Regions from separate parts of the Exiguobacterium sp. s80 genome, predicted to be linked through region 2. Evidence: predicted binding sites of a transcription regulator. Region 2 holds the regulator's gene; the other holds the start of a gene.
What was found. The regulator LexA, encoded in region 2, represses DNA repair genes until DNA is damaged. The targets are predictions, from matches to a motif close to CGAACATATGTTCG.
Positions count from the first base shown of each region.

Region 1: the regulator LexA is predicted to act here: its motif matches at 5,521-5,534, upstream of KNP94_RS11855 (NUMOD4 domain-containing protein).

Region 1 covers NZ_JACSMP010000006.1:139,133-147,136, forward strand. Annotated here, with positions in the region: gene KNP94_RS11815 (hypothetical protein) at 1-51, opposite strand, end outside; gene KNP94_RS11820 (hypothetical protein) at 41-436, opposite strand; gene KNP94_RS11825 (hypothetical protein) at 433-792, opposite strand; gene KNP94_RS11830 (Type 1 glutamine amidotransferase-like domain-containing protein) at 964-1,677, shown strand; gene KNP94_RS11835 (NUDIX hydrolase) at 1,620-2,030, shown strand; gene KNP94_RS11840 (DNA/RNA non-specific endonuclease) at 2,284-3,387, shown strand; gene KNP94_RS11845 (GGDEF domain-containing protein) at 3,426-4,517, opposite strand; gene KNP94_RS11850 (hypothetical protein) at 4,683-4,862, shown strand; gene KNP94_RS11855 (NUMOD4 domain-containing protein) at 4,929-5,456, opposite strand; gene KNP94_RS11860 (DEAD/DEAH box helicase family protein) at 5,595-6,176, shown strand; gene KNP94_RS11865 (hypothetical protein) at 6,199-6,495, shown strand; gene KNP94_RS11870 (hypothetical protein) at 6,549-6,878, opposite strand; gene KNP94_RS11875 (DNA alkylation repair protein) at 6,881-7,924, opposite strand; gene KNP94_RS11880 (bifunctional transcriptional activator/DNA repair enzyme AdaA) at 7,911-8,004, opposite strand, start outside.
Region 2 covers NZ_JACSMP010000001.1:437,033-445,036, reverse strand. Annotated here, with positions in the region: gene KNP94_RS02260 (YneB family resolvase-like protein) at 54-707, opposite strand; gene yneA (cell division suppressor protein YneA) at 754-1,041, opposite strand; gene lexA (transcriptional repressor LexA) at 1,248-1,862, shown strand; gene KNP94_RS02245 (metal-binding protein) at 1,893-2,366, shown strand; gene KNP94_RS02240 (MIP/aquaporin family protein) at 2,545-3,246, shown strand; gene glpK (glycerol kinase GlpK) at 3,288-4,811, shown strand; gene dhaM (dihydroxyacetone kinase phosphoryl donor subunit DhaM) at 4,998-5,363, opposite strand; gene dhaL (dihydroxyacetone kinase subunit DhaL) at 5,356-5,958, opposite strand; gene dhaK (dihydroxyacetone kinase subunit DhaK) at 6,002-6,970, opposite strand; gene KNP94_RS02215 (AzlC family ABC transporter permease) at 7,138-7,839, shown strand; gene KNP94_RS02210 (AzlD domain-containing protein) at 7,818-8,004, shown strand, end outside.

The sequences.
Region 1 (8,004 bases), on a different contig from region 2:
CTGCATGACGCTAATGATTGCGTCAAGTAATTCAGTGCTGTCATCCCTCATGTATGTCAGTCCTTTTCGATGTGATTTTCTTACGTCGCAGACTTACTGCGACCAAAATCGCTATAAACTGTGGTACTACATTAACGACACTGACGAGAATCAACAGTTGTCCGGACGTTAACGGTTTAAAATAACCTTCCCAGTATGTCTCCGCGCCCATACTGCCTAAGGCATAATAGGAGACAGCAAAGGAGATGAGATTGCCGAGGATGACGAATCCGACATGACTGACGCGCTGGCTGACGAACGCCAAGCTCGACATCCCGACCAGCATCAACCCGTACCCGAGCAGCGTCCCCGTCTTAAAGTCCTCGAACAAGGCGAGGAACACAAAGGGGATCGCGTAAAAACATAGCAACATCACCCCGATTTTCACACGTTTCATCGTGTAACCCCTCCTTCCCGATAAAACCACTCCCGTATTTCCTCCCAGCCGGCGGGAAAAGCATTTGAACCGGACGATGTCTTACGGCCTTCCGCTCCCACAAATTCAATCCACCAGTCCGTCCCGTCGAGGATCAACAAGTCCGAGCTGTATGTTTCCTTCCAGGTGCGCGCACGCTCGAGTAACCGTCGCCCTGTTTCGATGTCTTGATTCGTCAGGAGACGTGTCGTTCGAACCGTGCCCGTCGCTGCTTCCTCGTCTTCCACCGTCAATTCCCGCGTCCGAAGATCAAGCCAAAATGTTTGACCGAGCCCACGTCCGGACTCACGAAATATCACCTGTTCCACTGTATCCATGTACATCCCCCTCACGTCTTCTCCTTTACTATACGCTGGTTCCCCTTCTTAACCTGGTAAAAAAAAGATGTTGGTCTTTTGAATCATTTGAAAATTAAGGAAATCCCTTTCCGAACTCAGTTCGAAACAGGTAAACTAATAGACATCCGATTTCGTCAGGAGGTCCTTTATATGCCAGATCAACATCTCTTTTTATTCGGCGGTAGTCCACCGTTTACGGAAGGCCTCTCCCGTCGTTTCGCGAGCGTTTGCGCATCGGCCGGTCCCATCGCTTTACTGTACGTTCCGCGTGAAGGTACGTCATGGATGTCTTACGCCCCCGTCTTGACCGGTCCGCTCGAAGCGCACGGGAAGACGGACTTTTTCCACTTCCCGCTCTCCGGGCATCCGACCTTGTCTCAGCTTGCGACGCTGAAACAAAGCGCCGGGATCATCATCGCCGGTGGTGAAACGGAGCGGTATCAACAGTTCATCGTTCACACACCAATCGGCGCTGTCATTCAGGAACAGTTTCAAGACGGTGTCCCGGTCGCTGGCTTTTCTGCCGGTGCCTTACTCGCACCGGACGAGTGCCGGATACCGGCGATTGACCAGCGGGACGGCCGGGACTTAGTCCTTGAAGGGCTCGGCCTCTTACCCGACGCCGTCCTCTCCGTCCATTACGATACATGGGATGAAGCCGCGAATTTACAACAGGCATTTATTACGACCGGAAGCCTATACGCTTACGGTTTACCGGAACGGACAGGGATTTACCTTAACAACAATCAACTCGTACGACAGGAAGGCCCCCTGCCTGTCGTGCTCAAGCGAACGGAGGAACACACATGCCAACCATCGTCACCGCCGTCAAAGGCATCATCCGGCAAGATCACCGAATCCTGATCGTCCAGCGTGCCGCTGCCGACTCGGGTGGCGGGACCTGGGAATGTCCGGGCGGGAAGATTGATTTCGGGGAGCAACCGGAAGCGAGTCTGATCCGTGAAATCCGAGAGGAAACGGGACTCTCAGTCACGGTCGACCGGATTGCGTATGCCTCCAGTTTCCTGACCCACTCCGACCGCCAAGTCATCTTACTCGTCTATTTCTGTACGGCGGAAACCAATGCTGTCAGCTTATCGGACGAACACGACGCCTATCTTTGGGCTGACGAAGCAATGATTCGGAAACAGATTGCACCGAACATCTTAACTGACTTTGAGCGGTATCAGATATTTCCTCAGCTCGTCTCGACTTGAAAACACGTCACGTGAAGTGGCGTGTTTTTTTGTTGTCCTGCCCACCAGGACAGATCGTCTTTTTCCTGAAATGCAACTTCCTTGATTGCATCACGTCACGAGGTTGACGTCGTCATTCCTTAAGTAAATTTACATATTTGTTTAATCGCACCCAAATATATATTAAGATTGTTATATATTGAAAATCAGCTTAGCGCCAGCTTCAGGGATGTTGAGAAAACAGACGGGTGTGCTTAAGTGAAAGGAGTGCGGCATGAAAAAACGAATGTACCTTGCATTACCGCTAGCGGCCCTGTTACTGACGGGATGTGCGAGCGACGAGGAGACGGTTTCTTCGACAGACACGAAGACGGAGGAACGTGCTCCAAAAGAAGAGACGCCGCAGACGAGCGACGTCAAAGAACCGACAGCGGACATCGTTAAAGAAGACGCGAAACAGGAGACGCCTCCTGCAGAGCCGGTTGCGAAAGAGACGACCGAAAAAAAATCAGATACGACAACGGATCAAAAAGAAACAGAAGACAAGCCCTCGGTCACGGCGTCCAGCAATGATCCGTTTGCCGGATACAAACAGATTCAAGTCGATGGCGGCGACCAGTCCGGCTCGCGTCAGGCGAACGTCGTCGTCGATATCGGGTTCGGGGACCGCGAGTACTGGGCATTTACGAACAAGCATGGACAACTCGTCAAAGTCATCGCCAAAAAAATCACCTTACAAAATGATAAAACGGAAGACGTGACGTCAGCCGGTCGCTACTATCATGATGAAGCGAAGGTTCCGGGTGTCGAACACCGTGATCTTGATGAAGGACATGTCATCGCCGATTCGCTTGGCGGTGTCTCGAACGCCTACAACATCACGCCGCAGGACAGTACGCTCAATCGCCACGGCGATCAAGCGTACATGGAAGATACTATCCGTAAAGCCGGTGGTGCGACGAATTTCGAAGCGATCATCCGTTATGAAACGACGAAAACGCAAATTCCTTCGAGTTATCAGTACACGTACACAATCAAAGGCAACGTCATCGTCGACAAGTTCGATAACGTCAACCCGGATGGCGTCAACGCGTCGCTCGGTCTGACCGAGAGTCCGGAAAGTAAACCGAAGGCTGAACCAAAGGCAGCGCCAAAAGCAACACCAAAAGCTGAACCGAAGGCGAAAACGCCTGCCGCTTCGACACCAAGCACGACGCCGGAAACGGGCGGTGACGTCTCAAGCGTCGATGCGAACGGAAACGGACAAGTCACGATCCAGGAAGCGAAGGATGCCGGTTTCAGCATGCCGATCCGGAGTGACCACTGGCTCTATCCGTACATGCGGGACAACGATAACGACGGCATGGTCGGTGAATGACAACACGAAAAAGGCAGGCTCCGCGGAGCTGCCTTTTTTTAATTATGTGTCACATCATAACCGACGACTTTGTTGCGCCCCGTCTGCTTTGCCTGATACAGCGCCTGATCGGCTTTTTGGACGACTTCGAACGCCGTCTTGGCTTGGTCGGACGATGCGACACCCATCGAAAGCGTGACATGGAAAGCCGGATACGGTTTGAAGATGAAGTGTTGATCGGCGCACGCCGTCCGAATCCGTTCCCCGAGTCGCTCCGCTTCACGGTGCGAGATATCCGGCAGGACGACGACGAATTCCTCGCCGCCATACCGGGTGACGAGTCCCGTTTCCGGACAAAACGTCGTCAACAGATGACTGAGTTGCCGTAAGACGACATCCCCGCCATCATGTCCGTATTCGTCATTGACCGACTTGAAAAAGTCGATATCGACGATCAGGACCGAGAAGGCATACCCGTGTTTGTCATAGTCGGCCAATGTCTCATCGAGTTTCCGCCGATTGGCGAGATTCGTCAGACTGTCCGTCAAGGCAAGCTCCTGCTGGGCTTGGACGAACTGGAAATGTTTCCGTAACTCCTGCAGGAAACGAAACGTCACGTACCCTCCGAGAAGATTGAAGATGATGTAGACGAATGACATCTCGAAAAACCGAATGAACGTATCCGTCAACAAGTACAGGGCCGGTAAGCTGTAGCCGATCCCGATGCTCAGTAGGACAAGGTAGTCTTTGAACGTCTGGGCAGCAAAGCGACGGTAAATACTTGCCGTGACGAGTAAAGCAAGACAAATCAGTGTCGCGAGAATCAAACCTTGGTAGACACCGGGTGGCGTGACGAGAAAGCGGGCCCCGATGACGGCGACCGTCGTCAATGCGCCACTGACCCAGCCGCCGTAATAATACGCCGTGACGAGCGCGACGAGTCGTAAGTCAATTTTTGCCCCGTCGTAGGCGATACTGTTTAAGACGAGCAGTGCCCCGATCACGCTTGCAATCAATCCGACGGCAAGCCGGATCTGGATTGAGGAGTGCGGTGAAATGCGTTTGATGTTGCGCATCGGTAAGAAGGCGAACAGCAGGGACGTAATCAAAAGGGAAAAGTTTAATAGAAACTGGTTGAACTGACTCAACACGACGATCGACATCCCTTCAAAAAATAGCTTTTTCTGTCTATATCTTCTTTATCGTCTTACCGGCACCCTTTTTCTAGCCGTTTTGCAGGTTTTCCATTTTCTTAAAGGGGAATCATTATGACAGATGCATCTGTTAATTCGTAAAAGGGGGAACTACCTGTGGACATGAACGAAGAAAAACGAAAAAGTAAAATGCCTTTCTTCATCGGGCTCGTCATCGTCATCTTTTTAATCGTCGCCGCTGCGTTAATCATCTACGTCACGTCTGAACCGAAAGAGGAAACGCAACAGCTCCTCCAACTGACGGTGAGCCAAATCACGCCGTACTTACCACTTGCCGGCTAACGACACCTTACTTTTTTTCAACCAAAAGGGCAGACCGATTTTCTTCGGACTGCCCTTTCCTTCTGCCTACATGACATACCGTGCCTCTTTCTTATCGATGATATTGCGGACCCGGTTTTCAGTCACCCCGTACACGAGCGCAAGCTTTCGAATCGACGCTTCGCCCGTCCGGTAGCGCCGCCGGATCTCCCGAATCTGCCACGCGGACAATTCGACATGGTCCGTCAACAGCAGATCGAATTCAGCGAGCAAGGAAGCATAGGCTTGACTCGGCGAAGGCTTGACCGACAGATTATCGATGTGGTCGTTCAACCGGTCATGATCCGCCCGGACGAGACGCTCCTGACAAGCGGTCGGGTCGAGAAACGCTTGCGCAACGAGTTCGCCGACGTAAAACCGTTCACCGCGCCCGTGCTGATACAATGTCACTTTCCGGTAACCTTCCTGATTGATGCGCGGACGCAGGAGGACACCTGTGCGCCGCTGCTTGACGCCACGGCTTGTCTCGACAATCCGGTCGAGCGAACGGACATTTCCCGACGTCGACACTTGATAACTCCCTTCATATCCTTGTACCATCTTCCAATGTTCCATCTGCCCGAACACCCTCCATTCGTTGTGACACGCCATCCGTTGTTATCTCCATTATATCATTTTACGAACAAACGTTCTAACTCCAACGTGCTGAACCGGTATGGTAATCTAACAAAAAAAAGGAAACGGGGTCTTTTGATGAAATTTGTTTTATTGCTCGGTCCGCAGGCGGTCGGAAAAATGACGATCGGTCAGGAACTCGAACGGTTGACCGGGATGAAGTTGTTTCATAACCACCAGACGATCGATTTGCTGTTGCCCTATTTTGACTTTTCAAAGCCCGCCCATCACAGGCTGAAAGACTTAATCCGTCGGGAGATGTTCAAGGAGATGGCGGTCAGTGATCTCGAAGGCGTCCTCTTCACATTCCTCTGCCTGTTCGGGGTTGAAGGCGGGGGCATCGAATTCATCGAGGAGACGGTCGCGTTATTCGAAGAAGCCGGTGCCGACGTCTATATCGTCGAACTCGAAGCATCCGTCGCGACACGTCTCGCGCGAAACAAGACGGAAAACCGGCTTGCCCATAAGTTTACGAAACGGGATCTCACCGCTTCCGAAAACGACTTGCTCGAGACGGCAGACGGCTACCGGACGTCCTCCCTGCCAGGAGAACTGCCGTACCCGAACTACTTCCGCCTGGATACGGAAGGACGCTCTGCCGCTGCAAGTGCCGAAGCAATCTGTGCCCGCTTCGGCTGGTCTTACACACCCGTCAGGTAACGTCATGAAAGGGGAATGCCGCTTGAAGTCGCACCGGAACGAATACCACTCTCTGATCCTGACTTTCATCCTCTTGATTGTCAGCATCCTACTGTTCTTCGGGCTGAACGGACGGACGTTCCCGAATATGAGCCTTTGGGTCCCGATCAGTCTGTATTCGCTCGTCGGCGTCGGCTATGTGATGTCACTCCTGATTGCGCTCCGGTTGAAAAACACTGTCATCAAGACCTTCAGCCTGCTTGCCACTCTGATGCTGTTGCTCCCGCTCGTGATTTGGGTTTATCTCCTGTTGCTCGCGAACGGCATCTCGGAACCTTAAAAAAAGAGGACAAGCCGTTCGCAGTCCGCGACGCGGATTGTCCTCTTTTTCGTTTAGTGCGTCAAGGCTAACGAAAATCCGTCATCCGTTCTCTCAAATCCACTCTTCTCCCAAACGACGACTTCCCCGCCTCTGCCCGTCACGGACGGTAACAATAATGTCCGTGCCAGATACGCCGTGATGACCCTCAAGGCTTCTTCAACGTAGCCGGCGGCGTCAGACGGATCGATTGCGTCATAGCTGAGTTGCTGACCGGCTAACTGCATCGTCGCAACCTGTTGGTGCTCGTCCCGCAGCTCCAATGTCCAAACACAGCCGTCTGTCGTATCCACCGCTTCGATGTGTAAGCGGGACGTCGTAAAGTCAGGATGGCGTCCGTTCATCTTCATTCCTCCCCTGTCACGTCAAACGTTGCCGTTGCGTAAGCTTGCCCATTAATCAAGATGGTCACACGATGCGTCCCCGGATAGTGGACGCGTGTCGTCAAGTTCCGAAACGATTGCCGTTTTGTAAACGTCTCCCGTCCAGCCACCTGTCGTTCACTAATCCGAAAGACCTTTTGACTCATTCCCCGCTTTTTGACATAGTCAATCGCATATTCAATCCGCAGGACTTGCGGTTCTGTTGTCGTCAGCGCAAACGTAAACGTCAGCTCGCCCCCGATCGGCAGCGACGGTGTCACCGTCAAATCATCGACCGTGACCGTGCCGCGTGTCACGAGACCAAATGCCTTTAGGACGTCAGGGTGTCCTTGTTTCAGCAACGTCCGCGAAGCATGACGTAACACCCAGTCCGTCTGCGGATTGTTTCCGAGCTGATCGAGTCGTTCAATCACAAGTTCCGGGTGCGTCTTCGTGATGTCGTTCAAGTGATTGGCGACACTCTTGCGGACGTAAAGTGAGTCGTCGGTCAGCAACCGGTCGAGCAGCGGCAGGACGGGACGCGGATCGGCAATCAACGCCGGGATGGCCTGTCCCCATGGTAGGCGTGGTCGTGTCCCTTCCGATGCCAGGCGCCGGACATGTTCATCGTCCGACGTGCTCCAGAGCAGTGCCTGTTGTAAGTACCGGTCTTGGTCGCTCAGTAAAAATCGCCGGACAGCGAACTCCGCTGTCGAATACGGCGTCAGCCGTTCGAGTGCCAGCAACGACCGGTCCCAGTCGTCGCCGTAGAGCTCGATATAGTCGGGAAACACGATCCCGGCGAGTCCCGTGAACTCCGGGGCAAGCCGTTCGAGTTCTGTCGCCGCCACATCAAATTCACGTGGCACATACGATCCAAGCGACGTCGAAATTCGGCGGACCCGTTGTTTGAAGGCGAGTTCCTCCCAGTCGGCTCGTTTAATGTCCTGCTGCAGCCGCGGCGCGTCAAGCGCCCGACTCAGGCGGTCGAGCCAGTCGTCCGAGAAGACATCTTTAATCAGTGCCATGTAAAATCAAGTCCTTTCGTCGCTCGGTTTCGAGCAACGTCGCTTTCCGGGCGAGCCCGCCGGCATACCCGCCTAGGTCC
Region 2 (8,004 bases):
GACCCGAAAAAAAAAAGCAAGTTTGTCGCGTCAAGATGACACAACACCTGCTTTCATTCATAAGACTGGACAACTTCTTTATATTCAAGATAACGCCGATTGACCGTCGCTTTCGAAATATCATGCCCCATGCCGCGTAAGGTCGTCGCGATGTCAGCAAACGTCAAACCAAGTTCACGTAATCGAACGATTTCTTCAATCGGGACTTCCTTTCGACTGCGGCCGGCATTCTCGCCTTGCCGATTGAGATTTTGTTCGGGTCTAAAACCATTATCGACAGCCCGTCGCATGCCGCGTGCGATTTTTGCATTGTGGAGCTTACGCTGGTATTCCTCAACGAGTGAAACGATTTCGAGGACCATCGCTTCCGCATCTGCCAGTTTGTATTCACCGTCTGACTCCATCGTCATCAACTGGACATCATGTTTTTTGAACGTATGCAAAATCGCGATTTTGGCGTTTCCTCGTCCGATTCGTGTATCGTCCGTCACGAGCACCGCTTCCACCAGATGACGCGTTACATAATCAAGAACGGTCAACATCCCTTCTCGCTCTACATCATAGCCACTTTCTTTTTCGACGATGATATCTATGATTTCAAATCCTTTTGTTAAAGCGAGTCCCGACAGTTCTGCTCTTTGCCGCTCCAGTGAGCTCTCTTGTGCTTCTTTTTCCGTCGAGACGCGACAGTAGATTACTACTTTCATCGTACCTCACACCCCTGTTCGTTCATTCAACAACTTTTATATTCTGTCATTGTTGTGCGATTGGTACAACGATTTTGTCTTTCGAAATGACATGTTTTGTTTCGAGCTCATTGTTCTTGATCAGCCAGTCGATGTATTCTTGATTCGTCATCGAACCATCATTGTAGACTTCAGCTACTTGTTCGACTGTTACGTTCTCATCTACCGTGACTGACGCCGTAAGTAATCGGTGGACCTTTTCATCCGGTCGTGGTGTTAAAAGAAAAAGAATGAAAGCAAAACTGAGCGTATAAAACAGAATTGAAAAGGCATGAGTACGAATAGAATGAATCATCATGAATCCCTCCAAATAGGTTATTAGAATAAATGTTCTCGGAACAATTGTTCGCATAATCTATAATAAACACAGAACCAGTGTTCGGTCAATACAAAAACATCGAACAATTGTTTGTGCGCTCATTTGTTCTATGTTATAGTAATTCTAGAAACATATATTCCTAAATCCTAAAAAAACCAATCCGGAAAGAGGTGGCAATTCGTATGCGGAAAATGTCTAAACGTCAACAAGAAATCCTTGACTACATCATCGCTGAAGTGAAGTTAAAGGGCTATCCACCTTCAGTTCGCGAAATTGGTGAAGCTGTTGGTCTTGCTTCAAGCTCAACGGTACACGGTCATTTGGATCGTCTAGAAAAACGTGGACTGATTCGCCGTGACCCGACGAAACCACGCGCGATTGAAATATTGCTTGATAAACCTGAAGAAATCAACGAAGCGATCGTCCATGTCCCCGTTATCGGCAAGGTAACTGCCGGACTTCCGATCACTGCGATTGAAAACATAGAAGAGCATTTCCCACTCCCTGCACATTATGTAGGAAATGAAACCGTCTTTATGTTGACGATTGATGGCGAATCGATGATTAATGCAGGTATTCTTGATGGCGATCGTGTTATCGTGCGTCAACAAAACACAGCAGAAAACGGGGAGATTGTCGTTGCGATGACCGAAGATAGTGAAGCGACAGTCAAACGGTTCTTCTTAGAAGATCAACAGGTACGTCTTCAACCAGAAAATGACTCGATGGACCCGATGTATTTCGATAACGTGTCGATTCTTGGCAAGGTCATCGGCGTTTACCGGACGATTCACTAAGAGAGGGACCAGCTAAGCTGGTCTTTTTTCATGCCTTCTGGAAATGTACATGATACGGTCAACTCCGTTGCCCTAACGGGATATGTTGTTTATTCGGTCGCAACGAACCAAACGGATTGGCTCCCGACCGCTGTCGGAATCGCCGTCGGGACCTTATGGCTTTCGCCCGACTTAGACTTAAAATCGGAACCTTACTATCGTTTTGGCCCTTTGCGTGTCCTTTGGATGCCATACGTTAAAATTATGCCGCACCGCTCCATCTGGTCGCATGGCTTAATCATCGGAGATGTCATCCGCCTACTCTACAGTGCCGCTTTATTGATTCCGCTACTCTTTTTAGCCTTCTATAGTGAAATCATCCAAGCAAGCACGGTCGACTCATTGATTGACGTCATGCCTGCTTTTATTATCGGTGTGATGACCGCAAGTACGATTCATATCATCCTTGATCATACGAGTAGTTGGTTCCGCCCTAAAAAGAAACGAAAAAAACGTCGATCCTGACTTTTTCCATTCAATCATGGAAAAAGTCTTTTTATTATCCAATTCTAATTTTTTTAAACCTAAATATTGAAAATTTCGATTCCTATATTTCAATTATTTGTATTGAAAACGTTATCAATTCGGGTTAGGTTTAAATAGAAAGGCACTATTCGCTTTAATCCAAAGGGAGGGTTTTTGCATGAGTAATTTTATTAGTGAGATGATGGGAACATTGATTCTCGTCCTACTCGGGGATGGCGTCGTCGCCGGTGTCGTTCTGAAGAAAACCAAGTCTGAAAATGGTGGCTGGATTGTCATCACGCTCGCTTGGGGTCTCGCCGTTATGACCGGTGTTTACGTCGCGGCATCCAGTGGTGCCCACTTGAACCCAGCGGTTACTTTGTCGCTCGCGCTCAATTCTGACTTACCGTGGGCAGATGTACCTATCTATATCGCTGCTCAACTTGTCGGAGCATTCCTTGGCGCAGTACTCGTTTGGCTTCATTACATGAAACATTTTGAAGCGACAGAAGATCAAGCCGCAAAACTCGGTGTCTTCGCGACAGGTCCAGCAATCCGTCATACGGGATCAAACTTAGTATCTGAGATCATCGGGACATTCGTTCTCGTCTTTGGTATCTTGGCGCTTGGAGCGAATACGTTTGCAGACGGACTCAATCCATTGATCGTCGGTCTCCTCGTAGTCGTCATCGGTCTTTCGCTCGGTGGTACGACGGGTTATGCAATCAACCCTGCCCGTGACCTTGGTCCACGTATCGCCCACGCGATCTTACCGATTCCGGGTAAGGGATCATCAGACTGGGGTTACTCATGGATTCCGATTGTCGGACCAATCATCGGAGGCGCAATCGCCGTCTTCATCTATCAACTGCTATTTTGATTGAGCATTAGGTATCTTAACTATTCAAGGGGGACTCACAGATGGAAAACAAGTATATTTTAGCACTCGACCAAGGAACGACAAGCTCACGCGCCATCATTTTCGATCATGATGGTCAAATCGTCAACTCTGCTCAACGTGAATTCAAACAATACTTCCCACAACCAGGCTGGGTCGAGCATGATGCAAATGAAATCTGGGGTTCGATTTTAGCAGTCATGGCGGATGCACTCGGAACGGCTGACATCAAACCGAGTCAAATCGCGAGCATCGGAATTACGAACCAACGTGAAACGACAGTCGTCTGGAACAAGGAAACGGGAAAACCAGTTTATCATGCCCTTGTCTGGCAATCGCGTCAAACGGCCGACATTTGTGATGAGCTAAAAGAACAAGGACTCAATCAAAAATTCCGCGATAAAACTGGCTTACTCATCGATGCCTACTTCTCAGGAACAAAAGTCAAATGGATTCTAGATAACGTCGATGGTGCACGTGAGCAAGCAGAGAACGGGGAACTGCTCTTCGGTACAATCGATACGTGGCTCGTCTGGAAGCTCTCAGGTGGAAAAACACATATCACAGACTACACGAATGCCTCACGGACACTCATGTACAACATTTACGAACAACAATGGGATGACGAGTTACTTGAAATCCTGACAGTCCCTAAATCGATGTTGCCAGAAGTCCGTCAATCAAGTGAAGTCTACGACAACACAGTCCCGTATCACTTCTTCGGCTTCGAAGTTCCAATCGCCGGCATCGCCGGTGACCAACAAGCTGCCTTGTTCGGTCAAACGTGCTTTGAACCGGGCGAAGGGAAAAACACATACGGTACAGGTTGCTTCATGTTGATGAATACGGGCGAAAAAGCCGTTTCTTCAGACCACGGACTCTTGACGACGATCGCTTGGGGCGTCGACGGCAAAGTGGAATACGCACTCGAAGGTTCCATCTTCGTTGCCGGTTCTGCAATCCAGTGGTTGCGTGACGGTCTCCGAATGTTGAAAAATGCAAAAGACTCAGAAGGCTACGCTTTGAAAGTCGATTCAACAGACGGCGTCTACGTCGTTCCTGCTTTCGTTGGTCTTGGTGCACCGTACTGGGATAGCGACGTTCGCGGTGCCATCTTCGGATTGACACGCGGGACGGAAAAAGAGCACTTTGTCCGCGCAACACTCGAGTCACTCGCTTACCAAACTCGCGACGTCTTGACAGCGATGCAGCAAGATTCCGGCATCGAACTGAAAACGTTACGCGTCGACGGTGGTGCCGTTGCCAACGACTTCTTGATGCAATTCCAATCGGATATTCTCGGTGTTCCAGTTGACCGCCCGGAAATCAATGAGACGACGGCACTCGGTGCAGCCTACCTCGCTGGACTCGCTGTCGGCTATTGGAAAGATAAAGCTGAAATCAAAAAGCAGTGGAAACTCAACCATCAATTCACACCTGAAATGAAAGAAGACGATCGCGAAAAACGTTATGCCGGATGGCAAAAAGCGGTCGAAGCGACAATGGCATTCACACCGAACAAAAAAGCAGCCAACGCAAACGTCTAATCGAACAACGATGACTTTTGCACCACTCTATTAAAAAGAAGCGATTTCGATATCACTCGAAATCGCTTCTTTTTTTGTCTTTGACCTCTTAATTCATACAACTTCTCAATCCACACCAAAGAACTCCCCTCTAAGCGAACAGGCAGATACCTGACTTAGAAGGGAGATCGGTCTTACGCGAATCATTTAGGCGAATTCATTTTTCAATCCGTCAACGACTTCAGTCAGTGACTTCGATTGACCACTTAAAACAGCCGCGAGGAATGCCCCTTCGACGAGCGGCGCCTCGACAAATTGGACCGTTTTATCACCGCTATACAGTTCAAGGGCCAACTCCGTATTCATTGTTGCAGAACCGATATCCGTCAAGATGACACCGTCATCGTCGAGCGCATTCAACGTCTCTTCAATGCGCGAAGCATCTGTCCCGATGCTTCCATCCGCTAAACCGGCCGCTAGCAGGATTGGTGTATCCGGTGCCATTTCGGCAAGCAGTTCCTTTAGACCAGTCGCCAGTTTTTCACTGTGTGAAACGAGAATTACATTAACCATGTAGCACCTCCACAATTTCTTGTAACAAGAGTGCACTCGATAAAGAACCTGGATCTTGCACGCCGACTGTCGCGTCTCCAAAGTAGGAAGCCCGCCCTTTCGTCGCGACACGTTCTTTTGTATCACGGAGCGCTTGTTCGAGTGCAGCGTTTAAATCCGCCTCTTTGCTCAAGGCCTCATGGAAAGGTGTCCAAATGTCGACCATTGTTTTCTGACCGAATTCAGACTTTCCACGCATCTTGATGCCTTCCGTCGCTTCAACAAAAGCTTGTGCCAGTTCTTGCCCTTCCACTTCTTTTTTCCCTTTAAAGGCTCCGGCGAACTTGACGAACGCTGTTCCGTATAACGGACCAGACGCCCCACCGACCGTCTTGATTAACGTCATCCCAACTTGTTTTGACAAATCACCTAAATCTTCATACTCACCATGTGCTTCTAGTTCTTTTTGGACGGCTTGAAAACCACGTGACATGTTAATCCCGTGATCACCGTCGCCGATTTCACGATCAAGATCGGTCAGTTCATCTTTATGGGCTTCAATCTGTGCTGCTGCCTTCAGTAAGCTTTCACGAAACTGTTCTGTCGTTAACTTCATTTCAATCCACCTCTTCTATTTCTTTTAAAAATTTTTAGTTTGATTAAAAACCGATTGCATTCGTTTTTGCGTCAAGGTAACCGACGAGCTCGTCGTCGACCGGAAGTAACGTAATCGAGAAACCGTGCATCTCAAGCGATGTCATATAGTTTCCAACGTATGGACGGACGATGTCGTAGCCTTTTGCTTGTAATTGTTCCGCGACATACTTGTAGGTGATGTAGAGTTCCGATTCCGGCGTTCCACCCATACCATTGACCATGACAGCGACTTTTTTGTCTGTTACTTCTGCTGTCAGTCGGTCGAGCAGTTCCGTGACGATTGCTTCAACGGACGCAACCGGTTTCCGGTCGATTCCTTTTTCACCATGGATTCCAATTCCGATTTCCATCTCATCTTCATGTAAGTCGAAACCAGGTTTTCCGCTTTCCGGCATGTAACACGGTGAAAGTGCCATCCCAATCGAACGCACGCTTCCGATGACTTTCTCGGCAATTGCTTTGACTTCAGCAAGCGACTTGCCTTCCGCCGCTGCCGCACCAGCAATTTTATGGACAAAGACTGTACCCGCGACACCGCGGCGATCTTCTTCTTTTTTGATGGCGATGTCATCCTTTACGACAACCGTCTCGACTTCGATATCTTCAAGTTCTGCCAGTTCCTTCGCCATATCAAAGTTCATGACGTCCCCGGAATAGTTTTTAACGACGAGAAGTACGCCTTTACCAGCGTCTGCTGCCTTGATCCCTTCAAGGACCATATCTGGTGTCGGCGAGGTGAAGACCTCTCCACAAACTGCTGCAGCTAACATCCCGTCACCAATGAAACCAGCATGGGCTGGCTCATGCCCACTGCCGCCACCCGAAACGAGGGCAACTTTTCCGTTCAGTGGTTCTTTTCGTTTTACGACATTGACGCCGTCGACTTTCGCATATAAATCCGGATGAGCTAAAACGAGACCTTCCACCATATCTGATACGAATCGGTTGGCATCTTGCATTAATTTATCCATCTTGAACGCTCCTTCGTCTAACGAATTTTTGCACTACCACTTAGTCTTTACCACAATTCAAGCAAACTTATGTCAAGAAAACATATGAAAATATTGACCACTTAGTGTCCATTTTTGAGTACGGATGCTATGCTCATCTTACATGTCAAAAAAGGAGGAATTGTATCGTGTCTTCTTCATTCCAAGCAGGAATCAAAGCCTGTTTACCAACTGTTATCGGTTATATCGGAATCGGCTTTTCTGCCGGCATCGTCGGTCGTGCCTCCGGTTTATCCCCTCTTGAAGTCGGATTCATGTCCGTCTTCATTTACGCCGGTGCCGCCCAGTTCATCATCACAAGTCTTTTATTATTGAATAGTCCCGCTTCTGCCATCATCCTGACGACGTTCATCGTCAATCTCAGGCACTTATTGATGAGTCTGACGCTTGCACCGCATGTTGAGACCCGGCATATCCGTGATCGGATCGGCGTCGGGACATTACTGACAGATGAGTCGTTCGCTGTCGCGATGAATACTGCGCAAAAAGGAACGCTTTCCCCGTCTTTCATGCACGGCTTGAACCTGACTGCGTATCTCAGCTGGATCGTCGCAACTGTTCTCGGAGCACTCGTCGGCAGTTGGTTCCCTGATCCGGAGCGCTTCGGTCTCGACTTTGCCCTGACGGCGATGTTCATCGGCTTATTGTACTTACAGTTCGAAGGAGAACGTTCCCGCATTGCCGTGAACAGTTGCCTCTTACTGATCGTCTTACTATTGCTTTACATAACCATGCGCTACTTTTCTCCAGAAGTCGCCGTTCTTTGCGCGACGCTCGGTGGTGCAAGTATAGGAGTCGTGATCACACGATGGAAATCCGTCCAGAATTAATCGCTCTTTTTTTAGCTTGTGGACTCGTCACTTGGATTCCACGCGTCTTACCGTTTCTTGTCCTTCATGGACTGACGTTACCACGCCTCGTAACGGAATGGCTCTCCTTCATTCCGGTCTGCCTGCTTGGTGCCCTCTTTTTTCAAAATCTACTCATCGCGCAAG